Regions from separate parts of the Streptomyces purpurogeneiscleroticus genome, predicted to be linked through region 2. Evidence: predicted binding sites of a transcription regulator. Region 2 holds the regulator's gene; the other holds the start of a gene.
The links. The regulator HrcA, encoded in region 2, represses chaperone genes, less so after heat shock. The targets are predictions, from matches to a motif close to TTNGCACTCNGNNNNNCNGAGTGCNAA.

Region 1: a site for HrcA is predicted at 7,655-7,681, ahead of groES (co-chaperone GroES). Genes of this name have one in related genera too.

The regions. Positions count from the first base shown of each region.
Region 1 is NZ_NHSG01000350.1:34,499-49,698, forward strand. Features, by position in the region: gene alr (alanine racemase) at 1-896, shown strand, start outside; gene CCS38_RS23740 (alpha/beta fold hydrolase) at 893-2,134, shown strand; gene tsaE (tRNA (adenosine(37)-N6)-threonylcarbamoyltransferase complex ATPase subunit type 1 TsaE) at 2,191-2,709, shown strand; gene CCS38_RS23750 (hypothetical protein) at 2,888-3,130, shown strand; gene CCS38_RS23755 (hypothetical protein) at 3,326-3,916, opposite strand; gene tsaB (tRNA (adenosine(37)-N6)-threonylcarbamoyltransferase complex dimerization subunit type 1 TsaB) at 4,036-4,725, shown strand; gene rimI (ribosomal protein S18-alanine N-acetyltransferase) at 4,800-5,270, shown strand; gene tsaD (tRNA (adenosine(37)-N6)-threonylcarbamoyltransferase complex transferase subunit TsaD) at 5,263-6,396, shown strand; gene CCS38_RS23775 (THUMP-like domain-containing protein) at 6,397-7,596, opposite strand; gene groES (co-chaperone GroES) at 7,871-8,179, shown strand; gene groL (chaperonin GroEL) at 8,310-9,938, shown strand; gene CCS38_RS23790 (SDR family NAD(P)-dependent oxidoreductase) at 10,075-10,848, opposite strand; gene CCS38_RS23795 (LysR family transcriptional regulator) at 11,045-11,956, shown strand; gene CCS38_RS23800 (WhiB family transcriptional regulator) at 12,064-12,393, opposite strand; gene CCS38_RS23805 (response regulator transcription factor) at 12,782-13,393, shown strand; gene CCS38_RS23810 (sigma-70 family RNA polymerase sigma factor) at 13,766-14,341, shown strand; gene guaB (IMP dehydrogenase) at 14,505-15,200, shown strand, end outside.
Region 2 is NZ_NHSG01000406.1:1,623-16,822, forward strand. Features, by position in the region: gene CCS38_RS29895 (OsmC family protein) at 29-457, shown strand; gene CCS38_RS29900 (16S rRNA (uracil(1498)-N(3))-methyltransferase) at 525-1,268, opposite strand; gene CCS38_RS29905 (nitronate monooxygenase) at 1,265-2,371, opposite strand; gene dnaJ (molecular chaperone DnaJ) at 2,484-3,617, opposite strand; gene hrcA (heat-inducible transcriptional repressor HrcA) at 3,618-4,634, opposite strand; gene CCS38_RS29920 (MBL fold metallo-hydrolase) at 4,908-5,642, shown strand; gene CCS38_RS29925 (DUF3097 domain-containing protein) at 5,682-6,515, shown strand; gene hemW (radical SAM family heme chaperone HemW) at 6,512-7,744, opposite strand; gene CCS38_RS29935 (SpoIIE family protein phosphatase) at 7,791-9,803, opposite strand; gene CCS38_RS29940 (HAMP domain-containing protein) at 9,904-14,052, shown strand; gene CCS38_RS29945 (response regulator) at 14,079-14,666, shown strand; gene CCS38_RS29950 (AMP-dependent synthetase/ligase) at 14,720-15,200, opposite strand, start outside.

The sequences.
Region 1 (15,200 bases), on a different contig from region 2:
CCGTCATGCTGGACATCGACGTGTCCGTGAGCGGCCTGTGGGCGCTGCACGAGGTCTCCCACGCCGCGCACGCCACCGGCCGCACCGCCCGGGTCCAGCTCAAGATCGACACGGGGCTGGGGCGCAACGGCTGCCAGCCGGCCGAATGGGCCGAGCTCACCGCGGCCGCCCGGGACGCCGAGCGGGACGGCCTGATCAAGGTCACCGGCGTCTGGTCGCACTTCGCGTGCGCCGACGAGCCCGGCCACCCCTCGATCGCCGCCCAGCTCGCCGTCTTCCGCGACGCGCTCGCGACGGCGGAGGCGGCGGGCCTCGCGCCCGAGGTCCGGCACATCTGCAACACCCCGGGCCTGCTCACCCTCCCCGACGCGCACTTCGACCTGGTACGCGCCGGTATCGGCATCTACGGCATCTCGCCGAGCCCCGAGGTCGGCACGCCCGCCGACTTCGGGCTGCGGCCGGTCATGACGCTCTCCGCCTCGCTGGCGTCGGTCAAGCACGTACCGGGCGGCCACGGCGTCTCGTACGGGCACCACTACACGACGCCCGGCGACACCACCCTCGCGCTGGTCCCGCTGGGCTACGCCGACGGCGTCCCGCGGCACGCCTCCGGCGTCGGCCCGGTGCTGGTCGCCGGCAAGTGGCGGACGATCGCCGGACGGGTCGCGATGGACCAGTTCGTGGTCGACCTGGGCGGGGAATCAGCCACGGTGGGGGACGAGGCGGTGCTCTTCGGACCGGGCGACCGCGGCGAGCCGACGGCCGAGGACTGGGCGCAGGCCACGGGAACCATCGCGTACGAGATCGTCACGCGGATCGGAAGCCGGGTGCCGCGCGTCTATGTCGATGAGCACGGAAATGTCCCTGAGCACGACAGAACGGGGGACGGGACATGAGTGAAGGCACACGGGGGGTACCGGACATGGCCGGGGCCGCCGCCGGAGCGGCGGAGACCGTGAGCAGCTGGGCCCGGGCGGGACGGCACGCGGGCATCGCGGGCGCCGCGATCGGCGTGGTCGCCGCGGGCGCGGCCACCGGGGTGGCGCTGGAGCGGCTGACGGTCGGCCGGGGCATGCGCCGCAAGGCACGGATGGCGCTGGACTCGGCGGGCCCGTACGGGTCGCTGCGCGGCACACCGGGCACGGCGTACGCGGACGACGGCACCGCGCTGTACTACGAGATCGACGAGGCCGACGACCGGCCGGACGGCGAGACCCCGGGGGCCCGCCGCAAGCGCCTGCTGGGGGCCCTGGGGCGACGCTCCGCGGCCCCCACCGTCGTCTTCTGCCACGGCTACTGCCTCACCCAGGACGCCTGGCACTTCCAGCGGGCCGCGCTGCGCGGCAGGGTCCGCAGCGTCCACTGGGACCAGCGCAGCCACGGCCGCTCGGCCCGCGGCCACGCGCAGATCGAGGGCACCGATCCGGTCACCATCGACATGCTGGGCCGGGACCTGAGGGCGGTACTGGACGCCGCGGTCCCGGAGGGGCCGATCGTGCTGGTCGGGCACTCCATGGGCGGCATGACGGTGATGGCGCTCGCCGACCAGTTCCCGGAGTTCGTCGCCGAGCGTGTGGTGGGCGTCGGCCTGATCGGCACGTCGGCCGGGCGGCTGAGCGAGGTCGCCTTCGGGCTGCCGTCGCTGGGCGTGAAGGCGTTCCACCGCTTCGCGCCCGGCGTGCTGAAGGCGCTGGGCGCGCAGAGCGAGCTGGTCGAGAAGGGCCGCCGGGCCACCGCCGACCTCTTCGCGGGCCTGGTGAAGCGGTACTCCTTCGGCGCGCCGAAGGACGTGGACCCCGGCGTCGCCCGCTTCGCCGAACGCCTCATCGAATCGACGCCCATCGACGTCGTCGCGGAGTTCTTCCCGGCGTTCGCGGTGCACGACAAGACGGTCGCGCTGGCGGCCTACGACGGCGTACCGGCCCTCGTACTGGCCGGCGACCGCGACCTGATCACGCCGCCCGAGCACAGCCGCACGATCGGCGAACTCCTCCCGGCCGCGGAATTGATCTGCGTACCGGACGGCGGCCACCTGGTCATGCTGGAACACCCGGAACTGGTCAACGACCACCTGACGACCCTGGTGGAACGCGCGGCCATGGAGGCCCGGAGCTGGCGGCCGGCCCGGGCTTGAGGGCGAGCGGCCCACGGTGGCGCGCGTGGGGTGCGAGGGCTCGTACCATCGGCGGCATGAGCACCACCGACGCCATCACGCAGGTAACCGTCAAGACTCCGGACCGGATGCAGGAGCTGGGCCGCCGGCTCGCCGGCCTGCTGCGCCCGGGTGACCTGGTGCTGCTGAGCGGCGAGCTCGGCGCCGGGAAGACGACGCTGACCCGTGGCCTGGGCGAGGGCCTGGGCGTACGGGGCGCCGTCACCTCGCCGACCTTCGTCATCGCCCGGGTGCACCCCTCGCTGCACGTCGGCCCGCCGCTGGTGCACGTGGACGCGTACCGGCTCGGCGGCGGCCTGGACGAGATGGAGGACCTCGACCTCGACGTCTCGCTGCCGGAGTCGGTGGTGGTCGTGGAGTGGGGCGAGGGCAAGGTCGAGGAGCTGTCCGAGGACCGGCTGCACGTGGTCATCGCGCGCACCGTGGGCGCGGAGGCGGCCGCGGGCGACGCCGAGGACGACGTCCGCGAGGTCACCGTCACCGGAGTGGGCGAGCGCTGGGCGGGCTGCGACCTGAGCCTGCTGCAGGAGGTCTGACGGGAGAGGCGCCGGGGGCGACCGGGCAGGACCTGCCCGGTCCGCGGCATCCGTAGTTTCCGACAAGCCGTCGGGAAGATGTTGCGTCGGCGGTACCGGGCGTGGTCACATGGAAGAAGAGAGCCGGTTAGGTCTACCTAACCATGCCCGCTCGCCCCAGGATTCCCGGGAGGCATCCATGTCGGCCCACCAGTCCCTCGCCGCGGCGGCCCGCCGCGACGACAGCGAACCGTCTCCGTTCCGGCGCGAGGACGGCCCCGGGCCGACGATGAACGAGCTCCTGGCGTCCTGTGCGGCCGCCAACGCGGTCTCCACGCCCCCGGAAGCCCCGGCCCCCGAGGTGCCGGCCGCCACGGAGGCCCGCACCGAGCCCGTGACCGAGGACACCCACCTGCCGAACAGCGGCCGCGACGCGGCGTAGGGCAGCACGGGCAGCACAGGGAAACCGCAAGGGCGGGCGCGCCCCAGAGGCCCGCTCCCACGCGCTCCGGAGCCCGCTCCCACGCGCCTCAGGAGCCGTCCACCGGCCGCCGCGACACCCCGTAGCCCGTACGAGTGATTCCTAATTCCGCGTCCGTGCGCTGCGCCGTACGGGTGCGGGCGGCCCGCGTGCGCGCTACGGAACGACGACGACCTTCTTGCCGATCGTCGCGAACTTCCACATCGCCGCGCCGTCGGCCCGCTTCTCGCGGATGCCGCCCGTCTTCTGCTTCTGCTGCGTGCCCGGCTGCGGCATCGAGCCGTCGACCGCCGCGCTGAAGCCGACCACGACGTTGTCGACCGTCGCGAACCGCACGACATTCTCGATCGGAATGCCGTCGGAACCGGTCACGCTCGCGGAGCGCGTGGTCACCGTGTAGGCCCCCGGCGCCGGGCTGACCGCGCTCGGCACGACCTCGTACGTCCGCAGGACCTGGTTCTTCGGGCCGACCAGCCACACCCGCCGGGCGTCCAGCGCGTACACCACCCGCTGGCCCGTCCCGGAGTGCGCCGGCACCGCGGTCCTGCGCCGCTCCTTCTCCTTCGCCGACTCCTTGGGCGCGGGGTGCCCCGACGGCGCGGGCGAGGCCACGGGGCCGCCCTTGGCCGAGCGGACCGGCACCAGCTCGCCGGTGGCGTCCGCCGATGCCTGGAAGGCCAGGAAGCCGACCGCGGCCAGCGCGGCCACAGTGAGAGCCGTCACGATCGAGCTGCTCCTAGCGGCCACCGCCGTGCCACCTTTCCGTACGGTCCGTACGCGTCAGAAGTCCGAAGTCCCCGCACGCAGCGTACCGGCGAGCGCGGTACCCGGCAGGGCGGTGTCCGCCGCGCCGTAGTCTTGAGGGCGTGCTGCTGCTTGCCCTTGACACCGCGACCCCCGCCGTTTCCGCCGCCCTGCTCAGCTGCGACCCCGTCCCCGACGGCGGTCCGGCCGTTCCCCGCGTGCTCGCCGAGGCGCGCGAGGTGGACGCGCGCCGCCACGGCGAACTGCTGCTGCCCGCCGTCGACCGGGTGCTGGCTCAGGCCGGCGTGAAGCTCGACGCGGTCACGGACATCGTCGTCGGCGTCGGCCCCGGTCCGTACACGGGACTGCGCGTCGGCCTGGTCACCGCCGCCACCTTCGGCGCTGCCCTGGACGTGCCCGTGCACGGCCTGTGCACGCTGGACGGCCTCGCGTACGCCTCCGGAATCGAGGAGCCGTTCGTGGTCGCCACGGACGCGCGCCGCAAGGAGGTCTACTGGGCCCGCTACGCGGACTTCCGTACACGGGAGACCGAGCCCGCCGTCGACCGCCCGGCCGACATCGCCGAGCAGGTCGCCGGGGTGCCGGCCGTGGGCGCGGGCGCGATCCTGTACGCCGACACGTTCGACGGCGTACGCACGGACGGGCCCGAGTACCAGTCGGCGGCCGCCCTCGGCACGCTCGCCGCCGAGAAGCTGGCCCGCGGCGAGACGCTGCTGCCGCCGCGGCCGCTGTACCTGCGCCGCCCCGACGCCCAGGTGCCCGCCAACTACAAGGTGGTCACTCCCAAGTGACCGCCCACGCCGACCAGCCCGCCGGCCGGCCCGGGACCACGCTCCCGGGCGCGCCGGCCGCCACGCTGCGCGAGATGCGCTGGTGGGACATCGAGCCGGTGCTGGCGCTGGAGGAAGAGCTGTTCCCCGAGGACGCCTGGTCCCGGGGCATGTTCTGGTCCGAGCTGGCACACGCCCGCGGGCCCGGCGCCAACCGGCACTACACCGTCGCCGAGCGGGACGGCCGGCTCGTCGGCTACGGCGGCCTCGCCGCCGTGGACGGCACCGGCGACGTCCAGACCATCGCCACCGCGCGCGACCAGTGGGGCTCCGGGCTCGGCGGCCGGCTGCTGACCGACCTGCTCACCGCCGCCCACACCTTCGAGTGCCACGAAGTGCTCCTCGAAGTACGCGTCGACAACCACCGGGCCCAGCGGCTCTACGAACGCTTCGGCTTCGAGCCCATCGGCTTCCGCCGCGGCTACTACCAGCCGGGCAACGTCGACGCCCTGGTCATGCGCTACACCACCGAATCCCTCGTACAAGGAACACCGATCAATGGCTGACGAACCGCTCGTCCTCGGCATCGAGACCTCCTGCGACGAAACCGGTGTCGGCATCGTCCGCGGCCACACCCTCCTGGCCGACGCGATCGCCTCCAGCGTCGACGAACACGCCCGCTTCGGCGGCGTCGTCCCCGAGGTCGCCTCCCGCGCCCACCTGGAGGCCATGGTCCCCACGATCCAGCGCGCCCTGAAGGAGGCCGGCGTCGCCGCCTCCGACCTGGACGGCATCGCGGTCACGGCCGGTCCCGGCCTCGCCGGCGCCCTCCTCGTCGGCACCTCGGCGGCCAAGGCGTACGCGTACGCCCTCGGCAAGCCGCTGTACGGCGTCAACCACCTCGCCTCGCACATCTGCGTCGACCAGCTCGAACACGGCGCGCTGCCCGAGCCGACGATGGCCCTGCTGGTCTCCGGCGGCCACTCCTCGCTGCTGCTCGCGCCGGACATCACCTCCGACGTGCGGCCGCTGGGCTCGACGATCGACGACGCGGCGGGCGAGGCGTTCGACAAGGTCGCCCGGGTGCTGAACCTCGGCTTCCCCGGCGGCCCGGTCATCGACCGGATGGCCCGCGAGGGCGACCCGGACGCGATCGCGTTCCCGCGCGGCCTGACCGGCTCCCGCGACCCGAAGTACGACTTCTCCTTCTCCGGCCTGAAGACCGCCGTGGCCCGCTGGATCGAGGCCAAGCGGGCAGCGGGCGAGGAGGTGCCGGTGGCGGACGTCTCCGCGTCCTTCCAGGAGGCCGTCGTGGACGTGCTGACGCGGAAGGCCGTCCGGGCCTGCAAGGACCACGGCGTGGACCACCTGATGATCGGCGGCGGCGTCGCGGCCAACTCCCGGCTGCGCGCGATGGCCGAGCGGCGCTGCGAGGACGCGGGCATCACGCTGCGCGTGCCGCGCCCGAAGCTGTGCACGGACAACGGCGCGATGGTCGCGGCCCTGGGCGCCGAGATGGTCGCCCGGAACCGCCCGCACTCCGCCTGGGAGCTGTCCGCCGACTCCTCCCTCCCGGTCACCGAGCCGCACGTCCCGGCCCCGGGCCACGAGCACCGGCACGGCGTCCCGCACTCCCACCACCACGGTCACGATCACGTGCACGAGGTCAGCAAGGACAACCTGTACTCGTGATCAGTCGCCGACGGGCGGCGACGCCGGCGCCCCGACCAGCATCGTCGGGGCGCCCGCGACGCGGGTGAGGAGGACCGTGGCGGAGTTCGGGCCGCGGAGCTTCACCTTGCGGCGGATCTCCTCCGGTTCGACGGCGGAGCCGCGCTTCTTGACCGTCAGCACGCCGATCTCGCGTTCCCGAAGGAGTGCCTTGAGCTTCTTCAGGTTGAAGGGCAGCTCGTCGGTGATCTCGTAGGCGGCGGCGTACGGGGTGGGGCGCAGCTCGTCGGCGGTGATGTACGCGATGGTCTCGTCGATCAGGCCGCCGCCGAGCTCGGCCGCGACCTCCGCGACCAGGTGCGCGCGGATGACGGCGCCGTCCGGCTCGTAGAGGTAGCGGCCCACCGGGCGCACGGACGGGTCGGGGAGCGGGGCCGTGGTGCTGAGCGAGGCGCCCGAGGGCAGCAGGGTCGCCCGCATCGCGCCGGGCTCCGTGCCGAACCAGAGCACGGCCTCCTTCACGTCGCCGCCGTCCGAGATCCACTCCGCGGCGGCGTCCTCGGGGATCGCCTCGTGCGGGATGCCGGGCGCGATCTTCAGTGCGGCGCGCGGGGCCTTGCGGGCCGCCTCGACCGCCCAGGAGAGCGGCGGGGAGTACGCCTCGGGGTCGAAAATGCGGCCGCGGCCACCCCGCCGCGCCGGGTCCACGAACACCGCGTCGTACGCGGCAGTGTCTGTCTCCGTGACGTCCTCGCAGCGCACCTCGATGAGGTCCGCGAGCCCCAGCGCCTCGGCGTTCGCGCGGGCCACCTCCGCGGTCAGCGGGTCGCGGTCCACCGCCAGGACGCGGATGCCCGCCCGGGCGTACGCGATCGCGTCGCCGCCGATGCCGCAGCACAGGTCGGCGACGCTGCGTACGCCCAGTTCCGCGAGGCGGGCGGCGCGGTGGACGGCGACGGTGCGGCGGGTGGACTGCTCGACGCCGTTCGGGGTGAAGAACATCCGGTACGCGTCCTCGGCGCCGAACTTCGCGACCGCCCGCTGCCGCAGCCGGGCCTGCCCGAGGGCCGCGGAGACCAGCTCGGCCGGGTGCTCGCGGCGCAGCCGGGTGGCGGTGGCGAGTTCCTGGGCGGGGTCGTGGTCGCGCAGACCGGCCAGCAGCGCCCGGCCCTCGTCGGTGAGCAGCGCGGAGAAGGAGTCGAGAGGGTTCACCCGGCCCATTCTGGGGCAGGTCACGGAACTGCTGACCGACAGGTCACGGATCTCTTTCGAAGCCACGTTGGCACTCCGCTTGACCGAGTGCTAACCGCGTCATAGTCTCGGCGCTGGCACTCCCCGTTGGAGAGTGCCAACCAGCGAGCCGACCGGGCGCATGCCCGGGGAGCGAGCGAAAGCTACGCGCGACGGGCAGGTCCGGCACCCGCGACGACGGATCCACCTGGTCGCCACCTCAGACAGTTAACCCCGTGAGATCTCCGAAGGGGGAGGTCGGATCGTGACGACCGCCAGCTCCAAGGTTGCCATCAAGCCGCTCGAGGACCGCATTGTGGTCCAGCCGCTCGACGCCGAGCAGACCACGGCTTCGGGCCTGGTCATTCCGGACACCGCCAAGGAGAAGCCCCAGGAGGGCGTTGTCCTGGCCGTGGGCCCGGGCCGCTTCGAGGACGGTAACCGTCTTCCGCTCGACGTTTCCGTCGGCGACGTCGTGCTCTACAGCAAGTACGGCGGCACCGAGGTGAAGTACAACGGCGAGGAGTACCTCGTCCTCTCGGCCCGCGACGTTCTCGCGATCGTCGAGAAGTAAGCCGGGGACCTGGGATTTCCCAGGCCGACGCTTCACCCCAGCTGTTCTGATCTGCGCCCCTGGTTCCCGCGTCTCACCACCCGGGGCAGGGGCGCATTTCGTTGAGAGTACGACTAAGGACACGTAACTCATGGCGAAGATTCTGAAGTTCGACGAGGACGCCCGTCGCGCCCTCGAGCGCGGCGTCAACAAGCTTGCCGACACGGTCAAGGTGACGATCGGCCCCAAGGGCCGCAACGTCGTCATCGACAAGAAGTTCGGCGCCCCGACCATCACCAACGACGGTGTCACCATCGCGCGCGAGGTCGAGGTCGACGACCCGTACGAGAACCTCGGCGCCCAGCTGGTGAAGGAGGTGGCGACCAAGACCAACGACATCGCTGGTGACGGCACCACCACCGCCACCGTCCTGGCCCAGGCGCTGGTCCGCGAGGGCCTGCGCAACGTCGCCGCCGGCGCCTCCCCGGCCGCCCTGAAGAAGGGCATCGACGCCGCCGTCAAGGCCGTGTCCGACGACCTCCTCGCGATCGCCAGCCCGATCGACTCCAAGGAGGACATCGCCGCCGTGGCCGGCCTGTCCGCCCAGGACAAGCAGGTCGGTGAGCTCATCGCCGAGGCGATGGACAAGGTCGGCAAGGACGGTGTCATCACCGTCGAGGAGTCCAACACCTTCGGCCTGGAGCTCGACTTCACCGAGGGCATGGCCTTCGACAAGGGCTACCTCTCCCCGTACATGGTCACCGACCAGGAGCGGATGGAGGCCGTCCTCGAGGACCCGTACATCCTGATCCACCAGGGCAAGATCGGCTCGATCCAGGACCTGCTGCCGCTGCTGGAGAAGGTCATCCAGGCCGGTGGCTCCAAGCCGCTGCTGATCATCGCCGAGGACGTCGAGGGCGAGGCCCTGTCGACCCTGGTCGTGAACAAGATCCGCGGCACCTTCAACGCCGTCGCCGTGAAGGCCCCCGGCTTCGGTGACCGCCGCAAGGCGATGCTCGGCGACATGGCCACCCTCACCGGTGCGACCGTCATCGCCGAGGAGGTCGGCCTCAAGCTCGACCAGGCCGGTCTGGACGTGCTGGGCACCGCCCGCCGCGTGACCGTCACCAAGGACGACACCACCATCGTCGACGGTGGCGGCAACTCCGAGGACGTGCAGGGCCGCGTCAACCAGATCAAGGCCGAGATCGAGTCCACCGACTCGGACTGGGACCGCGAGAAGCTCCAGGAGCGCCTCGCCAAGCTCGCCGGTGGCGTCTGCGTCATCCGCGTGGGTGCGGCCACCGAGGTCGAGCTCAAGGAGAAGAAGCACCGTCTGGAGGACGCCATCTCCGCGACCCGCGCCGCGGTCGAGGAGGGCATCGTCTCCGGTGGTGGCTCCGCTCTGGTCCACGCCGTCAAGGTGCTCGAGGGCAACCTCGGCAAGGAGGGCGACGAGGCCACCGGTGTCGCCGTCGTCCGCCGCGCCGCGGTCGAGCCGCTGCGCTGGATCGCCGAGAACGCCGGTCTCGAGGGCTACGTCATCACCTCCAAGGTCGCCGAGCTCGACAAGGGCCAGGGCTTCAACGCCGCGACCGGCGAGTACGGCGACCTGGTGAAGGCCGGCGTCATCGACCCGGTCAAGGTCACCCGCTCCGCCCTGGAGAACGCCGCCTCCATCGCCTCCCTGCTCCTCACGACCGAAACCCTGGTCGTCGAGAAGCCGGCCGAGGAAGAGGCCGAGGCCGGCCACGGCCACGGCCACGGCCACGCGCACTGATTTTGCGGCTAAACCGCCGCCGCTCTCGCGGACCTGGTTGCGCGCCGCGGGGGTAACTCAAGCGGTGGTTGCGGTACGAATGGGCCCGGTGTCTCTCAGGAGATACCGGGCCCGTCGCTTTTCGATCGCGCGCGGGCTACTGCGGCCCGTACTTCCGTCCCGTCCGGGACGTGACGCCGCCCAGGAGGTTGCGCGGGGCGAGCTTCACGACGCCCATCAGGGCCTTGTAGCGCGGGTCGGGGATGGAGAGGGAGCGGCCGCGGGCCAGGTCCTTCATCGCGGCGTCCACCAGGTTGTCCGCGTCCAGCCACATCCAGCCGGGGATGTTGTCCGTGCCCATCCCGGCCCGCTCGTGGAACTCGGTACGGACGAATCCCGGGCACAGGGCCATCAGCCGCACCCCGCTCCCCGCCAGGTCACGCGCCGCGCCCTGGGTGAACTGCACGACCCACGCCTTGCTCGCGCCGTACGTGCCGCGCGGCACGAAGGCCGCGACCGAGGCGACGTTGACCACGCCGCCGCGCCGCCGCTCGCGCATCCCCTTGACCGCCGCCGAGGTCAGCCGCAGCACCGCCTCGCAGTGCACCTTCAGCATGGTCAGCTCGTCGGCCATGGGTACTTCGAGGAACTCGCCCTTGTTGCCGAAGCCCGCGTTGTTGACCAGCAGGTCCACCGGGTTCCTGCTGTCCGAGAGCCGTTCCTCGACGGCCGCGATGCCCTCCTCCGTCGCCAGATCGGCGACCAGCACACCGGCCTCGATGCCGTGCCGGTCGTGCAGCTCGGCCGCGTGTTCGCGCAGCTTTTCCTCGTTACGGGCCACCAGCACCAGGTTGTGTCCGTCGGCCGCCAGCCGGCGCGCGAACGCCGCCCCGATCCCCGCTGTAGCTCCCGTGACCAATGCAGTCGTCATAAGAGAACGCTATCGGCACGGGGAACCGCTCACATCCGGCCCACTCATGGTGGGGTTCGCGCCGAATGTTCCGCGGTCGGGACCGTCGTACGGAGGCGGTGAGGCGGGCGGTGAGGCGGACGGTGACGGCGCGTGGCGCGGCAAAGCAGCGAGTGAATTATCCGAGCTCGCCCCAAGTGGTGCTTATGCTTAAGACATGATCGAGGCCCGTCATCTCCGCGTGCTGCGCGCCGTCGCGCGGACCGGTTCGTTCTCCGCCGCCGCCCGCGAGCTCGGCTGCACCCAGCCCGCCGTCTCCCAGCAGATGAAGGCGCTCGAACAGTCGGCGGGCACGCCGCTGATCATCCGTGCCGGCCGCGAGATGCGGCTCACCGAGGCAGGTCAGGCCCTCGTGCGGCACGCCGCCGGCATCCTCGCCGGGCTGACCGCCGCCGAGGAGGAGGTCGCGGCGATCGCCGGACTGCGCGCCGGACGGGTCCGGCTGGTGTCCTTCCCCTCGGGCAGCTCCACGCTGGTGCCGACCGCGCTGGCCGCGATGCGGGCCGCGCACCCCGGTACGGCGGTCTCGCTGGACGAGGCGGAGCCGCCGCGCTCCATCGAGATGCTGCGCGGCGGCGACTGCGAGATCGCGCTGGCCTTCCGGTACCCGGAGGTGCCGGGCGCCGACCCGGCCGCCGAGTCCGAGTGGGACGACCTGGTCGTACGCCCCGTACTGAGCGACCGGCTGGTGGGGCTGGTGCCCGAGGAGCACCGGCTCGCCGACGAAGCGAAGGCGGGCTTCGCCGAGCTGGCGGAGGAGCCGTGGATCGCGGGCTGCCCGCGCTGTCGCCGCCACCTGGTCACGGTGTGCGAGCGCGCCGGTTTCACGCCGCGCATCGACTTCGCCACCGATGACTACCCGGCGGTGATCGGGCTGGTGGGCGCGGGTCTGGGCGTCGCCGCGCTCCCGGAGCTGGCGCTCGCCTCGGTACGGCCCAAGGGGGCGCGCACGATCCGGCTGGAGCCGGTGGTGCAGCGCGAGATCGTGGCGCTCACGCTGCCGGACCTGGCACAGGTACCGGCGGTGGCGGCCATGCTCGATCAGCTGGCGGCCGCGGGCCGCCGCTGAACCTCACCGGCACCGCTCTCCCGGCGGTACCGGCCGTACCGGACGCCGCGCCACGGCCCGCTGCCGTAGCGGCGCAGAAACGTTACGCCTGTTCGGGTGTACGGCATTCAACCTCTGGTCAGTGTCGCGGGATTCGAGCCGCCGGCCGGTACCAGACGGTGCCGGGCCCGGCCCATCAGCTCTTCCCGTTCGTCCTCGGTCAGTCCTCCCCACACGCCGTACGGCTCACGGACGGCAAGGGCGTGGGCCGCGCATTCGGCGCGTACAGGGCAGCGCATGCAGACCTCTTTCGCGGACGTCTCGCGCGCGCTGCGGGCCGCGCCGCGTTCGCCCTCGGGGTGAAAGAAGAGCGAACTGTCCACGCCGCGGCAGGCGGCGAGCAGCTGCCAGTCCCAGAGGTCCGCGTTCGGGCCCGGAAGGCGGGAGAAATCTGCCATTGCTAGTCCCCTCGAAGCGTGGCGGTACGGGCTCCTGTTCAAGACCGTACATCTACCGTCTAAGCAGATGTAAATATGACTCATCTCGAATCTTGCCCCAGATAACTAGCAAACGGAAGAAAAGCCACCAAACAGGGCATAGCGCCCTCGCGAGAGGAAGTGGAGCGGCAGGGGGCGCGGGTCTTGCTGCTGCGTGTCCGGCCCCTCACATAGAGTGTCGAAAACGGCTCCTCAGCCCGTAACTCTTTCGGGTGACCGTCGTTGAGAGTGCGGAAGCGGTTGACAGAGGGACTCCCCGGGCAGGTGTCCGAGGCCGTCAATCGCACAGGTGACGATACGTACCAGCCTGGAGGCACAACGTGACGCGCATCAGCTGCGGAGGACGGCCATGACTTCCGTCCTCGTCTGCGACGACTCCCCGCTTGCCCGAGAGGCGCTCCGTCGGGCGGTTGCGACCGTCCCCGGCGTCGAGCGCGTGACGACCGCGGCCAACGGCGAGGAAGTCCTCCGCCGCTGGGGTGCCGATCGCTCGGACCTGATTCTGATGGACGTACGGATGCCCGGCCTCGGCGGCGTCGAGACCGTGCGCCGGCTGCTGTCCGCCGACCCGGGCGCCCGGATCATCATGCTCACCGTCGCCGAGGATCTCGACGGGGTGGCGCTCGCCGTCGCCGCCGGCGCCCGCGGCTATCTGCACAAGGACGCCTCGCGCGCCGAGCTGCGCGCGACGGTCACCCAGGCGCTCGCCGACCCGACCTGGCGCCTCGCCCCGCGCCGGCTGCGGTCCGCCGAGATGGGCGCCGCGCCGACGCTCACCGCGCGGGAGATCCAGGTGCTGGAGGGCATGAGCCACGGCCGCTCCAACGCCGAGATCGGGCGCGAGCTCTTCCTATCCGAGGACACGGTCAAGACGCACGCCCGGCGTCTCTTCAAGAAGCTCGGCGCCTCCGACCGCGCACACGCGGTGGCGCTCGGCTTCCGCTGGGGCCTGGTCCGCTGAGCAGTTGGCCGCGAGGGCACAGCGGGGCCGCGGCGTGCGCCCTCCCGTCGGGGTGGCGCGTGCCACGGCCCCGTTGTGCCGACGTCCGGCGCCGAAACCTCACGCGATGCCGCATGCTTGAGGTGTGACTCCTCCCCGGCTCCAAGGGCCGGGGCTTCTCACTCGGCCAGAAGAGACCTCATGACGGACATGCCCTGCCCGGTGCCCCACGGTGCCGAAGAACGCCATGGGCGACGTCTCGGGTCCGGCATGGGCAACACCCGAAAGGGGGAGGCGTGGGACGTGAGTGCTGGCACACCGACGCATAACACTTCGGTGCACAACTACGGGGGCGATGCCGCGAACCGCGCGGCACCAAGGCACCATGGACCGATGCGCGAGGACGGGACCCAGGAGATCGGCGGGCTCGTCGCACGTGCCGTCGAGGGGGACCGGCAGGCCACGCACGACCTCCTCGCGCACGTGCACCCGCTTGCACTGCGCTACTGCCGTACGCGGCTGTCGCGGTTGCCGGGTGACGCTCGCCACTTCGTCGAGGACCTCGCGCAGGAGGTCTGCGTGGCGGTGCTCTGCGCGCTGCCGCGGTACCGGGACACCGGCAAGCCGTTCGAGGCGTTCGTCTTCGCCATCGCCGGGCACAAAGTCGCCGACCTGCAGCGGGCCGCCATGCGCGGCCCCGGCAGCACGGCCGTGCCCTCGGACGAGATGCCGGAGCAGCCGGACGATTCGCTCGGGCCCGAGGAGCGGGCGCTGCTCAGCAGTGACGCGGAGTGGGCCAAGAAGCTGCTGGCCAGCCTGCCGGAGAACCAACGGGAGCTGGTGCTGCTGCGGGTCGCGGTCGGGCTGACGGCGGAGGAGACCGGGCAGATGCTGGGGATGTCGCCGGGGGCCGTGCGGGTCGCACAGCACCGCGCGCTCAGCCGGCTGCGGGCGCTCGCCGAGCAGTAGCCGCCGCCTCCTCTCGTACAGCGGAGCGGGGCGGGCCGCCGCACGCCCTGCTCCGTCCGTGTGAACGCACAAAGAACGCGGGTGATCTTGCTCGTGGAATGGGACACCGGCCATTCCCGTTAGCATGGACATCCGCACTGATCAAGGCCATTGGGAAGGTGTCATGACCAACGTCGACGGAGTCCCCGGAAAATTCGCGACACTCGGGCTGACCTACGACGATGTGCTCCTCCTGCCGGGCGCCTCGGACATGGCGCCCGACCAGATCGACACCTCCTCGTACATCTCGAAGAACGTCCGGGTGAACGTCCCGCTGCTGTCCGCGGCGATGGACAAGGTCACCGAGGCCCGGATGGCCATCGCCATGGCCCGTCAGGGCGGCGTCGGCGTGCTGCACCGCAATCTCTCCATCGAGGACCAGGCCAACCAGGTCGACCTCGTCAAGCGCTCCGAGTCCGGCATGGTCACGGACCCGATCACGGTCAACCCGGACGCGACCCTGGCCGAGGCCGATGAGCTGTGCGCGCGCTTCCGTATCAGCGGTGTCCCGGTGACCGACGCGGCGGGCAAGCTGCTCGGCATCGTCACCAACCGCGACATGGCCTTCGAGACCGACCGCGGCCGCCAGGTGCGTGACGTCATGACGCCGATGCCGCTGGTCACGGGCAAGGTCGGGATCTCCGGCGTGGACGCCATGGAGCTGCTGCGCCGCCACAAGATCGAGAAGCTGCCGCTGGTCGACGACTCGGGCGTCCTCAAGGGCCTGATCACGGTCAAGGACTTCGTGAAGGCCGAGCAGTACCCGAACGCGGCCAAGGACTCCGAGGGCCGGCTGCTGGTCGGCGCGGCCGTGGGCGTC
Region 2 (15,200 bases):
GGTTCCGCCACATACGGGAGCGACCCACATGGCAACGACGCGCACGGCCAAGACCCACTGGGAAGGCAACCTGATGGAGGGCAAGGGCCAGGTGGCCCTCGCCTCCTCCAACATCGGTACGTACGACGTGAACTGGCCGGCCCGCGCCGAGCAGCCGAACGGTACGACCAGCCCCGAGGAGCTGATCGCGGCGGCCCACTCCTCCTGCTACTCCATGGCGTTCTCGCACGGTCTGGCCGGTCAGGGCTACACCGTGGAGACGCTCGACACCCAGGCCGATGTCACCTTCCAGCCGGGTGAGGGCATCACCGCCATCGCGCTGACCGTGAAGGCCAGCGTTCCCGGCCTCTCGGAGGCGGACTTCCAGGCGGCCGCCGAGGACGCCAAGAAGAACTGCCCGGTCAGCCAGGCCCTGGCGGGCGTCAAGAACATCACGCTCGACGCGACCCTGATCTGACCCCGTACCGGCCGGGCGCCCAGCCCCACCGGGCGCCCAGCCCCACCGGGCGTTCAGCCCACCGGGCTCAGTCCCAGCGGCCGGTACGGCCCAGCAGCAGGGCGGCCGCGGCCGTGCCGGCGGTGGAGGTGCGCAGCACGCTCGCCCCCAGCCGGTACGGCTTCGCGCCGACCGCCGCGAAGGTCTCCAGCTCCTCCGGCGAGACGCCGCCCTCGGGGCCGACGACGAGCACGATGCCGCCGTCGGTGGGGAGTTCGGCGCGGGCCAGCGGCTCGCTGCCCTCCTCGTGCAGGACGGCGGCGAAGGCGGCGCCGGACAGCAGCGCGGCCACGTCCTTCGTCGAAGCCGCATCCGCGACCTCCGGGAACGTCAGCCGGCGGGCCTGCTTCCCGGCTTCCCGCGCCGTATTGCGCCACTTCGTCAGCGACTTGGCGCCCCGCTCGCCCTTCCACTGCGTCACACAGCGGGCCGCCTGCCACGGCACGATCGCGTCCACGCCGGTCTCGGTCATGGTCTCCACGGCCAGTTCACCGCGGTCGCCCTTGGGCAGCGCCTGTACGACGGTGATGCGCGGCCGCGGCGCGTCCTCGGTCCGTACCTCCGTCACCGCGACGTCGAGGCGGTCCTTGCCCTCGACCGCGGCGACCGTCCCGTACGCGCCGGTGCCCGCGCCGTCCGTCAGCACGATCTCCTCGCCGGCGCGCAGCCGCCGCACCGACACCGCGTGCCGCCCTTCCGGGCCGTCCAGGGTCAGGGTCGCGCCCGGCGCGGCGCCGGCCAGCGAGTCGACGAGGAAGACCGGGGCGGTCACGAGGCACTCCCGAGGGGTCCGGGTCCGGCGGCGCCGGAGGGGTTCAACAGGTCGCGTGCGGCGGCCAGTTCGGCCACCAGTACCTCCGTCAGCTCGGCCGCGGGCAGCTGCCGGGCCAGCCGGTGGCCCTGGCCCGCCCACAGGTTCATGGCCTGCGGGTCGCCGGCCTTGGCGGCGGCCTTGCGTACCGGGGAGGTGAGGTAGTGGACGGCCGGGTAGGCGGCCGGTGCGTACGGGCCGTGCTCGCGCAGGAAACGGTTCGCCAGCCCGCGGGCCGGACGACCGGAGAACGCCCGGGTCAGCTCCGTACGGGTGAACAGGGGGTCGGTCAGCGCCCGCTTGTGCAGCGGGTGGGCGCCGGACTCGGGGCAGGCCAGGAAGGCCGTGCCGAGCTGGGCGGCTGCCGCGCCCGCGGCCAGTGCGGCGGCGATCTGCGCGCCGCGCATCAGCCCGCCCGCGGCGATCACCGGCAGCCGGACGGCCTCGCGGACCTCGGCGATCAGCGTGAGCAGGCCGACGCCCGCGCCGGTGCCGTCGCTCTGCGGGTCGTCGCGGTGCGTGCCCTGGTGGCCGCCGGCCTCTATGCCCTGGACGCACACGGCGTCGGCGCCCGCCTCCTGCGCGGCCCGCGCCTCGGCGGCCGTGGTGACGGTGACGACGGTGTACGTGCCGACCCTGTCGAGGGCCTGCAGGATCTTGCGGTCGGGGCAGCCGAAGGTGAAGGAGACCACCGGCACGGGGTCCTCGCGCAGGATGGCGAGCTTGGCGTCGTACCCGTCGTCGGCAGAGCCCGCGGTGTCGCCGAGCTCGGTCTCGTACCAGGTGGCCTCGCCCGCGAGCTGTTCGCGGTAGACCTCGACGGCGGCGGCGTCGGCGAGCTCCGGCTGCGGCATGAAGAGGTTCACGCCGAAGGGGCGGTCGGTCAGCCCGCGTACCTGCTTGATCTCCTGGTACATGCCGTCGGCCGTCTTGTATCCGGCCGCGAGGAATCCCAGGCCGCCGGCCGCACTGACGGCGGCGGCCAGCTCGGGACTCGAGGCGCCGCCCGCCATGGGGGCCTGCACGATCGGGTGGCGGCACAGATCGGTCAGCGCGGTGGGCATGCCCACATCGTGTCACGCGTCACGGCCGCCCCTTGAATCGGGGCGACCGTGCCACTTACACACATATTCCGGAGCGGTTCACCATCCGTAAGGACGGCCCCGCCCTCCTGCCTCATCGTCCGTTGAAGGCATCTTTGAGGCGCGAGAACAGTCCCTGCTGGCCCGGCTGGAACTGGCCCGTCGGGCGCTCCTCGCCGCGGAGCTTGGCGAGCCGGCGCAGCAGCTCCTCCTGCTCCGGGTCGAGCTTGCTCGGAGTCTGGACCTCGACATGGACGACCAGGTCGCCGCGGCCGCCGCCGCGCAGGTGCGTGATGCCGCAGCCGTGCAGCGGGATGGACTGGCCGGACTGGGTGCCGGGCCGGATGTCGACGTCCCGTACCCCGTCCAGCGTCTCCAGCGGGCACTTCGTGCCCAGCGCCGCCGCGGTCATCGGGATCGTGACCGTGCAGTGCAGGTCGTCGCCGCGCCGCTGGAAGACCGGGTGCGCGACCTCGTGGATCTCGACGTACAGGTCGCCGGCCGGGCCGCCGCCGGGGCCGACCTCGCCCTCGCCCGCGAGCTGGATGCGGGTGCCGTTGTCGACACCGGCCGGGATCTTGACCGTGAGCGTGCGGCGGGACCGGATGCGGCCGTCGCCCGCGCACTCGGGGCACGGGGTCGGCACGACCGTGCCGAAGCCCTGGCACTGCGGGCACGGCCGCGAGGTCATGACCTGGCCCAGGAAGGACCGGGTGACCTGCGAGACCTCACCGCGGCCGCGGCACATGTCACAGGTCTGCGCGGAGGTGCCGGGCGCGGCGCCCTCGCCCGTACAGGTCGTACACACGATGGCGGTGTCGACCTGGATGTCCTTGGTCGTGCCGAACGCGGCCTCGTGCAGCTCCACGTCCAGCCGGATCATGGCGTCCTGGCCGCGGCGGGTGCGCGAGCGCGGTCCGCGCTGCGACGCCGTGCCGAAGAACGCGTCCATGATGTCGGAGAAGTTGCCGAAGCCCGCGCCGAAGCCGGCCCCGCCGGCACCGCCGCCCTGGGACATCGGGTCGCCGCCGAGGTCGTAGACCTGCTTCTTCTGCGGGTCCGACAGCACCTCGTAAGCGGCGTTGATCTCCTTGAACCGCTCCTGGGTCTTGGGATCCGGGTTCACGTCCGGGTGCAGCTCGCGCGCCAGCCGCCGGAAAGCCTTCTTGATCTGGTCCTGCGAGGCGTCGCGGCTGACACCGAGGACCGCGTAATAGTCCGTGGCCACTTACGACTCCGCCAGGATCTGTCCGACGTAACGTGCCACTGCGCGTACCGCTCCCATCGTTCCGGGGTAGTCCATGCGGGTCGGTCCGACCACGCCGAGTTTGGCGACTGCCTCGTCGCCCGAACCGTAGCCGACTGCGACGACCGATGTGGAAGTGAGGCCCTCATGAGCGTTCTCGTGCCCGATGCGCACGGTCATGCTCGAATCCTTGGCCTCTCCCAGCAGCTTGAGGAGCACGACCTGCTCCTCGAGTGCCTCCAGCACCGGCCGGATCGTCAGCGGGAAATCATGTCCGAAGCGCGTGAGATTGGCGGTACCGCCGATCATCAGCCGCTCTTCGGTCTCCTCCACCAGAGTCTCCAGCAACACCGACAGCACTGTCGAGACCGTGCCGCGGTCCTCCGCTTCGAAGGACTCGGGGAGGTCCTGCACCAGTTGCGGCACATCGGTGAACCGGCGCCCCACGACCCTGCTGTTGAGCCGGGCCCGCAGGTCCGCCAGGGACGTTTCGCCGAACGGCGCCGGGCAGTCGATCATGCGCTGCTCGACCCGTCCGGTGTCCGTGATCAGGACGAGCATCAGCCGGGCCGGGGCCAGCGACAGCAGCTCGACGTGCCGGACGGTGGACCGGGTCAGCGAGGGGTACTGGACCACCGCGACCTGCCGGGTCAGCTGCGCGAGCAGCCGTACCGTACGGGCCACGACGTCGTCGAGGTCCACCGCGCTGTCGAGGAAGCTGTGGATCGCCCGGCGCTCGGGGCCGGAGAGCGGCTTGACGGCCGCCAGCTTGTCGACGAAGAGGCGGTAGCCCTTGTCGGTGGGGATGCGTCCGGCGCTCGTATGAGGCTGGGCGATGAAGCCCTCCTCCTCCAGCACCGCCATGTCGTTGCGGACCGTGGCCGGCGAGACGCCGAGCCGATGGCGCTCCGTGAGCGCCTTGGAGCCGACCGGCTCCTCGGTGCCCACGTAGTCCTGGACGATGGCACGCAGCACTTCGAGTCTGCGTTCGCTGAGCATCGCGCACACCTCCAGTCCCGCGCTCTCCCCTGGGCCGCTGCGGCCGCCTGTCCGGCCGGGGCCCGACCGGCTGTCCCTGGCACTCGACCGGTCCGAGTGCCAAACCCTGACCAGTGTACGGCCGGGTAGCACGGCCAGGGCAAGGCCGGGCACCGCGGCGCGCGGCCCGGCGGGCCACCGTATCGCGCCGCGGCTGCTCCATGTCCCCGGGATACGCCCAGGTCAGCCGGTCGGCCGCGCGCATTTTCGGGTGATACGGGCTAGCGTCGCGGTATGCGCACGAGTTGGGAAGAGGCAGGGTGGGAGCGGCTCGCCGACGGGGTCGCCCGGCGCCGGCTGCCGCACTGGGACGCCACGGTCGGCGTCGTGGCCGGGACCGCCGGCGTCCTCCTGGTCGACACCGGGTCCGGGCTGGCCGAGGGCGCCGAGCTGCGCCGCCAGGTGCGCGGCGTACTGGGCCGTGAGGTGTCCCACATCGCCCTCACCCACCCGCACTTCGATCATGTACTGGGCACGGCGGCGTTCGCGGGTGTGACGGTCTTCGGGGCGACCGGCATGGCCGAGCTGCTGCGCCGCGAGCCGGAGGCGCTGCTCTCCGACGCGGTACGGCACGGGGCCGACCCGGACGCGGCGGCCGACGCGGTGGACACCCTGGTGGTCCCGCAGCACGCGGTCTGCGGGGAACGCACCCTGGACCTGGGCGACCGCCACGTCCTGCTGGCGAACGTCGGTCCGGGGCACAGCGCGCACGACCTGGCGGTGTGCGTGCAGGGTGGTGCGGGCGGGCCCGAGGTGGTGTTCTGCGGCGATCTGGTCGAGGAGTCGGGCGAGCCGCAGGCCGGCCCCGACGCGCTCCCCGCCTGCTGGCCGGCCGCGCTGGACCGGCTCCTCTCCCTCGGCGGCGAGGACGCCCGCTACGTCCCCGGCCACGGCGCCGTCGTGGATGCCCGCTTCGTCCGCACCCAGCGCGACGAGCTGGCCCGCCGCTTCGGCGTGTCGCCCGAATAGCCCCCACGGGCGCCCCGCTCCCCGCATATCGTCTGTCGAATGCGCAGCAGACAGTACGGGCCCGACCTCACCCCTCCTTGGAAGAAGCAGCGCCCCGCGCCCGAGGTCCCCGCCGAGCCGGACCTCGTTGTCGAGGAGGTCACCACGGGTTACTGCGGTGCCGTGATCCGCTGCGAGAAGACCGCCGAGGGCCCGACCGTCACCCTGGAGGACCGCTTCGGCAAGCAGCGTGTCTTCCCGATGACGCCCCGCGGCTTCCTGCTCGAAGGCAAGGTCGTCACCCTCGTACGCCCCTCCGCCGCGTCCGCCCACCCCCAGGGCCCGCGCCGTACCGCCTCCGGCTCCCTCGCCGTCCCCGGCGCCCGCGCCCGCGTCGCCCGCGCCGGGCGCATCTACGTGGAGGGCCGCCACGACGCCGAGCTGGTCGAACGCGTCTGGGGCGACGACCTGCGCATCGAAGGCGTCGTCGTCGAGTACCTCGAAGGCATCGACGACCTCCCCGCGATCGTCCGCTCCTTCTCCCCCGGCCCCGACGCCCGCCTCGGCGTCCTCGTCGACCACCTGGTGCCCGGCTCCAAGGAGTCCCGCATCGCGGCCTCGGTCACGGACGCGAACGTCCTGATCGTCGGCCACCCCTACATCGACATCTGGGAGGCCGTGAAGCCGTCGTCGGTGGGCATCCCCGCGTGGCCGTCCGTCCCCCACGGCCAGGACTGGAAGACCGGCATCTGCCGGGCCCTGCGCTGGCCGGAGAACACGGGCGCCGCGTGGCAGCGCATCCTCGGCTCGGTCCACTCGTACAAGGACCTGGAGCCGGCGCTGCTGGGGCGGGTGGAGGAACTGATCGATTTCGTTACGGCACCGCCCGCCTAATCGACCAGGTCGCGCACCACGGCGTCGGCGAGCAAGCGGCCGCGCAGCGTCAGGACCGCCCGCCCGGACTCGTACGGTCCGGGGTCCAGCAGGCCGTCCGCGAGTGCCTTCTCGGCCGCCGCCAGCCCGGCCGGGCGCAGCAGGTCCAGCGGGCAGCCCGCCGCCAGTCGCAGCTCCAGGAGGATGCGTTCGACGCGGCGGTCCTCCTCGGAGAGGAGTTCGCGGCCCGCGCCCGGGGAGCGGCCGTCGGTCAGGGCCTGTGCGTACGCGCCCGGGTGCTTCGCGTTCCACCAGCGGACGCCGCCGATGTGGCTGTGGGCGCCGGGGCCCGCGCCCCACCAGTCGGCGCCGGTCCAGTACAGCTCGTTGTGGCGGCAGCGGGCCGCCTCCGTGGTGGCCCAGTTGGAGACCTCGTACCAGGTGAAGCCCGCGGCGGTGAGGGTGTCCTCGGCGATGAGGTAGCGGTCGGCGTGCTCGTCGTCGTCGGTCATCGGGACCTCGCCGCGGCGGATGCGGCGGGCGAGCTGGGTGCCCTCCTCGACGATCAGCGCGTACGCGGAGACGTGGTCGGGGCCCGCGCCGACCGCCGCGTCCAGGGAGGCGCGCCAGTCGTCGTCGGTCTCGCCGGGCGTGCCGTAGATCAGGTCGAGGTTGACGTGGTCGAAGCCGGCGGCGCGGGCCTCGGCGACGCATGCCTCGGGGCGCCCGGGGGTGTGCGTACGGTCGAGGATCTTCAGCACGTGCTGCCGGGCGCTCTGCATGCCGAAGGAGACGCGGTTGAAGCCGCCGGAGCGCAGCTCGGAGAGGTAGCGCGGGTCGACGGACTCCGGGTTCGCCTCCGTGGTGATCTCCGCGTCCGGTGTGAAGCCGAATTCGTCGCGGATGGCCGCGAGCATGCGGGAGAGGTCGGCGGCGGGCAGCAGCGTGGGCGTGCCGCCGCCCACGAAGACCGTCTCGACGCGGCGCGGGTCGTCGCCCATGACCTTGCGGGCGAGCCGGATCTCCTCGACGAGGGTGTCGGCGTAGTTCTCGCGGGAGGCGAGCACCCCGCCGGAGCCGCGCAGCTCGGTGGCGGTGTAGGTGTTGAAGTCGCAGTACCCGCAGCGCGTCGCGCAGTACGGCACGTGCAGGTAGAACCCGAGGGGCCGCTCGCCCGCTCCGTCCAGGGCGGAGGCGGGCAGCGCCCCGTCCTCGGGCATGGGCTCACCGTCGGGGAGTGCAGAAGGCATACCGCCATTGTCCGGCACGCGGGGAGTGATCCCTTCCGCCGCCCGGCTACGGGCCCAGTACCGCCTGCAGCACCAGCAGCGCCAGGTCGTCGTCCGGCGGCGTCGCCCCGAAGGCGTGCACGCGGCCCCTCAGGTGCTCGGCGACGCCCTCGGCGCCCAGCCCCGCGCACTCGGCGAAGGCGTGCGCGAGGCCGTCCTCGTCGTCGAAGAGCCGGTCGCCCGAGCGGCGCTCGGTCACGCCGTCGGTCACGCACAGCAGCGTCTCGCCGGGCGCGAGGTCGAAGGACTCGCTCTCGTACTCGGTCTCCTCCATGACGCCGAGCAGCATCTGGGGCGCGGCGACCGCCCGCACCGTGCCGTCCGTGCCGAGCACCAGCGGCAGCGGGTGCCCGGCGCTGGCCAGCGTGCAGCGGGCGCCGCCGGAGCCGTCCGCGTACGGGACGATCTCCCCGTACAGGAGGGAGAGGAAGCGGGCCTGCTCGCTCTCCTCCCGGTAGCCGGGCTGCAACTCCGCCTCGGAGCCGGCCTCGACCACCGCAGCGGCCACCGCGGCGACGGAGTCGGCGGCCTCCCGCGCGACCGTGCGGTTCAGCCGGTCCAGTACGTCGCGGACGCCGTACCCCTCGCGGGCCAGCAGCCGCAGCACCGGGCGGGCCAGGCCGGTGACGGCCGCCGCCTCCGGGCCGCTGCCGCAGACGTCGCCGAGCATGAAGCACCAGCGGCCCTCGCCCGCCTGGAAGAGGTCCCAGAAGTCGCCGCCCGCCCAGGCGCCCTCGCGCGGCTCGTACACCACGGCGGAGGCCACGCCCGGCACGTCGGGGCGGCGGCCGGGCAGCAGCCGGCGCTGCAGCACCCGGCTGATGCGTTCCTGACGGCTGTAGGCGTCCGCGGTGGCGATGGCCCGGGCCACCCTCCCCGCCAGGTCCTCGATGAGCGAGACGACCTCGTCGGGGAAGCGGAGCAGTCCGGCCCGGCCTATCAGGATCGTGCCGTGCCGGCGCACGCCGGAGATCAGCGGGCAGGCCAGCGCCGCGCCGCCGGGGCCGAACCCACTGGGCTCGCCGGGCCACGGCCAGGGGCCCGCGCCGGTGGGGTGGCCGTCGCCGCCGCGTCCGGTCAGTACCGGCGGGTCCTTCTCCAGCAGCTCGCGCAGCCCGTCGATGCGGGACTCCGTGGCGTGCCAGACGCGGGCCAGCCGGGGCGCGCCGAACTCCCCGCCGTCGTCCAGCCACACCGCGCACCAGTCGGCCATCCGCGGCACGATCAGCTGCGCGACCAGCGCGGCCACCTGGTCCGCGTCCAGCTGCCCGCTGAGCAGGTCGGACGCCTCGGCGAGGAAGGACAGCGCGCCGTGGTGGAGCCGCTCCACCTCGCAGCGGCGCAGCGCGGCCCGCTGCGGCCCCGGCGGCATCAGCTCGGTGGCCGGCGGCCCGCCCGGCGTGCTGCGGTCCGCGTGGAAGATCTCCACCGGCGGTCCGTACACCGCCTCCGGCGCGTCCGCGGTCACCCGGAACCACACGGTCTTCACGGTGCGCCGGTACGTGATGCCCCAGGAGTCGGCGAGCGCGCCGACCAGTTGCAGGCCACGGCCCGCGCCCTCGGCCGTCACGGCGTCGTGGCGGCCGCGCACCGGGCGGGTCGGGTGGTGGTCGGAGACCTCCACGGTCACGGCGGTCTGCGGGCCGTCCTCGTCCAGCCGGCACAGCAGCTCGACGGCGGTGCCGGCGTGCACGACGGCGTTGGTGACCAGCTCGCTGACGAGCAGTTCGGCCTCGTCGGTGACGCGCGCGGTGAGGTACTCGGTGCCGGGCAGCCCGCGGGTGATCCAGTCGGCGAGCGTCGTGCGGACGAACTGCCGGGCGGCGCCGGCGGCGATGGGGGCACCGGGCAGTCCGACGGCGCGGAAACCGTCGGTTCCGTATGCACCGTCGGCGGGTTGTGTTCCCTCGGCGGAGGGGCCGTCGGCGGGCGGACCGCTTTCCTGGGCGGGGACGGCGCCGGGCCGGGCCGTGGCCCGCCTGCGCACCACGTCGGTTTCCGACGGAGTTGTCGTCCTCATTGAGCACTCCCGAGCAGTTCCGCAATCGCGCCGAATGCGCCATCGCCAGAGTGACAGACTGAGCTCACCCATTCGCGCCGAGTTACTGAAGTGGGTCACTATGTCGGTGGATTCCGCAGCGCCCCGCGACACGCGGGAGACGGGGACCGACTGGGTGCGGGCGGCTGATCTCAAGCCGCTGCTCACCGCACTCGCGTCGATGTCCTCCGGTGACTTCCGCACAAGGCTCCCCGTGGCGTACGACGGCATCCTCGCCGATCTGCACGGGGCCTTCAACGACATCGTCCTGCGGGCGAAGCACCACGCCGACGAGCTGGTGCGGCTGCGCTCCGAGCTGATCCGGCAGGGCCGCCTGGACGAGCGGATGGCAGCCAGTCCCGGCTCGGGCACGTGGGCTTCCTCGGTGCTCGCGACCAACGACATCATCGAGGCGCTGGTGGTCCCGGCCGCCCAGGCGACGCAGGTGCTGAACGCGGTGGCGGGCGGCGACCTGACCCAGCGCGTGGAGCTGCACGACGGGCACCGCAGGCTGCGCGGCGACCGCTGCGGGCTGGGCCGCGCGGTGAACTCGATGGTCGACCAGCTGTCGCTGTTCACCGGCGAGGTCACACGGGTGGCCCGCGAGTCGGGCAACGAAGGGCGGCTCGGCGGCCGGGCCAAGGTCGCCGGTCTGTCCGGGAGTTGGCGGGATGTGACGGAGGCGGTCAATACGATGGCCGCCCGGCTGACCGCGCAGGTGCGGGACATCGCGGCGGTGACGACGGCGGTGGCGCGCGGCGATCTGACGCGTCAGGTGACGGTGGAGGCGACCGGCGAGCTGCTGGAGCTGAAGCTGACGGTCAACACGATGGTGGACCAGCTCTCGGCCTTCGCCGACGAGGTGACGCGGGTCGCCAGGGAGGTCGGTACGGAGGGCCGGCTCGGCGGCCGGGCCCAGGTGCCGGGCGTCTCCGGGGTCTGGAAGGACCTCACCGACAACGTCAACTTCATGGCCTCCAATCTCACCTCACAGGTACGCAACATCGCCCAGGTCACCACCGCGGTGGCCAACGGTGACCTCAGCCAGAAGATCACGGTCGACGCGCGCGGCGAGATCCTGGAGCTGAAGGAGACCGTGAACACGATGGTCGACCAGCTCTCCGCGTTCGCCGACGAGGTGACCCGGGTCGCGCGGGAAGTCGGTACGGACGGGCGGCTGGGCGGCCGCGCGCAGGTGCGCGGGGTGTCGGGGATGTGGAAGGACCTCACCGACAGCGTCAACTTCATGGCGGACAACCTCACCACGCAGGTGCGCAACATCGCCCTCGTGGCGACCGCGGTGAAGGAGGGCGACCTCGGCAGGAAGATCACGGTCGAGGCCAAGGGCGAGGTCCTGGAGCTGAAGACGACGATCAACACGATGGTCGACCAGCTCTCCGCCTTCGCCGACGAGGTCACCCGGGTCGCCAGGGAAGTCGGTACGGAAGGCAACCTCGGCGGCCAGGCCCAGGTCCGCGGCGTCTCCGGGGTCTGGAAGGACCTCACCGACAACGTCAACTTCATGGCCTCCAACCTCACCTCACAGGTGCGCAACATCGCCCAGGTCACCACCGCGGTCGCCGACGGCGACCTGTCCAAGAAGATCTCGGTGGACGCGCGCGGCGAGATCCTGGAGGTCAAGGAGACCGTCAACGGCATGGTCGACCAGCTGCGGGCGTTCGCCGACGAGGTGACCCGGGTGGCCCGTGAGGTCGGTACGGAGGGCGACCTCGGCGGCCGGGCCCAGGTGCGCGGCGCGTCCGGGGTCTGGAAGGACCTCACCGACAACGTCAACTTCATGGCGTCGAACCTCACGACGCAGGTACGCAACATCGCCCTCGTCGCCACCGCCGTCGCCCAGGGCGACCTGTCGCAGAAGATCGACGTGGACGCGCGCGGCGAGATCCTGGAGCTGAAGACCACCCTGAACACCATGGTGGACACGCTGTCCTCGTTCGCCTCCGAGGTGACCCGGGTGGCCCGCGAGGTCGGCAGCGAGGGCCAGCTGGGCGGCCAGGCACGTGTCGAGGGCGTCTACGGCACCTGGAAGTCCCTGACGACCAGCGTGAACGAGCTCGCGTCGAACCTCACCACGCAGGTCCGGGCGATCGCCGAGGTGACCAGCGCGGTGGCCTCCGGCGACATGACGCGCAATGTCACGGTCGAGGCCCGCGGCGAGGTCGACGAGCTGAAGAACAACATCAACATGATGGTCTCCAACCTCCGCGAGACCACCCGCGCCAAGGACTGGCTGGACGCCAACCTCGCCCGGCTGGCGGGCCTGATGCAGGGCCACCGCGATCTGGTCGAGGTCGCCGACCTGATCCTGCGCGAGCTGACGCCGCTGGTGAACGCGCAGTACGGCGCGTTCTTCCTGGCCAGTGCCGAGACCGACGAGCTGCGCCTGGACTTCATCGCGGGATACGGCTCCGCGCACGACGCCAGCATCGACACTCCCGGCTCGCACGGCCACGGCCTGGTCCGCCAGTCGGCCATCGAGAAGAAGCGCATCCTCGTGGAGGAGGTGCCGTCCGACTACATCAAGGTCGACTCCGGGCTCGGCGAGGCGGCCCCGAACACCGTCGTGATCATCCCCGTGCTCTTCGAGGACCGGATCCTCGGCGTGATCGAGCTGGCGTCCTTCTCCCGCTTCTCCGACGTCCACCTCGCCTTCTTCGACCAGTTCGTGAACACCATCGGCGTCGCCATCAACACCATCGTCGCCAACTCCCGTACGGAGTCGCTGCTCAGCGAGTCCCAGCGGCTGGCCGGCCAGCTCCAGGAGCGCACGGGCGAGCTGCAGCGCCGCCAGGCCGAGCTGCAGCGCTCCAACGCCGCGCTGGAGGAGAAGGCCGCGCTGCTGGCCAGCTCCTCGCGGTACAAGACGGAGTTCCTGGCGAACATGTCGCACGAGCTGCGCAATCCCCTGAACTCCCTGCTGATCCTGGCCCAGATGCTCATCGACAACGAGCACGGCCACCTCAGCCGGCACGAGGTGGAGAGCGCGGCGATGATCCACCGCTCCGGCTCCGAGCTCCTCCAGCTGATCAACGACATCCTCGACCTGTCCAAGATCGAAGCCGGCCGGATGGATGTCTTTCCCTCCCGGGTACCGCTGATCAAGCTGCTGAACTACGTCCACGACACCTTCCGCCCGCTGACCCTGGACCGCGGCCTGGCCTTCGAGGTCTCGGTGACCGACACGGTGCCCAAGGACCTGTACAGCGACGAGAAGCGGATCAAGCAGGTGCTGCGGAACCTCCTCTCCAACGCCCTGAAATTCACCTCCAAGGGCAAGATCGACCTACGGGTGGACCGGGAGGACGAGGAGACCGTCACCTTCACCGTCACCGACACCGGCATCGGCATCGCGGCCGAGAAACTGCCGGTCATCTTCGAGGCATTCCAGCAGGCGGACGGCACAACCAACCGGAAGTACGGCGGTACGGGCCTCGGCCTGTCCATCAGCCGGGAGATCGCGGGGCTGCTCGGCGGTGCACTCACCGCACAGAGCGAGCCCGGCGCCGGCTCCACCTTCGCCTTCCGCATCCCCGTCAGCTGCCACAGTACGGCGGAGCCCGTCGAGCAGCCGCCCGACGGCGACGACGCGGAAACCGACGAGGACGCGGCCCCCGCCACCCCTTCGGAGGAGACCGCCCGGTCGACGGTCCCCGCGCCCGCCGCCTCTCCGGAGGAGGCCGCCTGGCCCGCCGTGTCCAATGTGGAGCAGTGGGCCAAGGGCGCCACCGGTGAACTGCTCTCGGGCGCCCAGGCGCTGGTCGTCGACGACGACATCCGCAACGCCTTCGCGCTGACGAACGTCCTCAGCCGGGTCGGTATGCGGGTCATCTACGCCGAGCACGGCCGGGAGGCCATCGAGATGCTCGGCAAGAACCCGGGCATCGACTTCGTCCTGATGGACATCATGATGCCGGAGATGGACGGGTACGAAACGATCCGCACCATCCGCCGCACCCCCCGGTACGCCGATCTGCCGGTCGTCATCCTGACGGCCAAGGCCATGCCGGGCGACCGCGAAAAATCCCTGGAGACCGGCGCCAACGAGTACCTTCCCAAACCACTGGACGTGGACCGGCTGCTGAACGTCGCGGTCGATCTGCTCTCCAAGTACCGCGCCCCCGCCTCTGCCCCTGACGGCGGCACCCCGACCAGCCATGGACACGCAGCAGACGCAGACCACGACGAGACCGGCCGGGCCGGCAATTCGTAGGGGCACTCCCGTTTCAGAGGCCACTCATGATCCACGTCACCAGCACCGACCGCGACGACCGGGCGGGCATCCTCCTCGTCGACGACATGGAGGAGAACCTCGCCGCGCTGGAAGCCGTCCTGCGCTCACTCGGTGAACCGCTCGTCCGCGCACGGTCGGGCGAGGAAGCGATGAAGGCGCTGCTCCGCCAGGAGTTCGCGGTGGTCCTGCTGGACATCCTGATGCCCGGCATGGACGGCTTCGAGACCGCGAGCAACATCAAACGGCTGGACCAGGCGAAACACATCCCGATCATCTTCCTGACCGGCACGGACGCCGACTCCGGCTATGCCTTCCGCGGCTACTCCACGGGCGCCGCGGACTATCTCACCAAGCCCTTCGACCCCTGGGTACTGCGCGCCAAGGTCAAGGTCTTCCTGGAACTGCACCAGAAGAACCGGCAGTTGCGCCGGCTGCGGCAGCAGGACCGGGACCGCCTCGACGAGCTGGCGGACCGCATCGCCCTCATGGAGCAGACACTGGCGGCCGGCGACCAGGTCGAGGCCGGCGAACTGCGCGCCAGGATGGCCGCGCTGGAGGAGACCGTACGGGCGCTCCGCCACGGCCGCTTCTGACAGCCCGCCGGGCCCCGGGTCCGTACGTCCTCCGTACGGACCCGGCGGCCGCGTCAGGACTCGCGGGCCCCCGCGTACATGTCGTCCAGCAGGTCCTTGAAGGTCCGCTCGACGACCGGGCGCTTGACCTTGAGGCTGGGCGTGACCTCACCGTGCTCGATGTCCAGGTCACGGGGCAGAATGCGGAACTTGCGGATCTGCTGCCAGCGCTGCAGCCCCTCGTTGACCCGCTCGACGTAGCCGTCGATCAGCGCGCGGACCTGCTCGGTGGCGACCACCGCGGCGTAGTCCTTGCCCGCCAGGCCGTGCTCCTTGGCCCAGGTCAGGATGGTCGGCTCGTCCAGCGCGATCAGCGCCGTGCAGAAGTTCCGGTTGGCGCCGTGCACGAGGACGTTGGAGACGAACGGGCAGACCGCCTTGAACTGGCCCTCGACCTCGGCGGGCGCGATGTACTTGCCGCCCGAGGTCTTGATCAGGTCCTTCTTGCGGTCGGTGATCCGCAGATAGCCGTCCGAGGACAGCTCGCCGATGTCG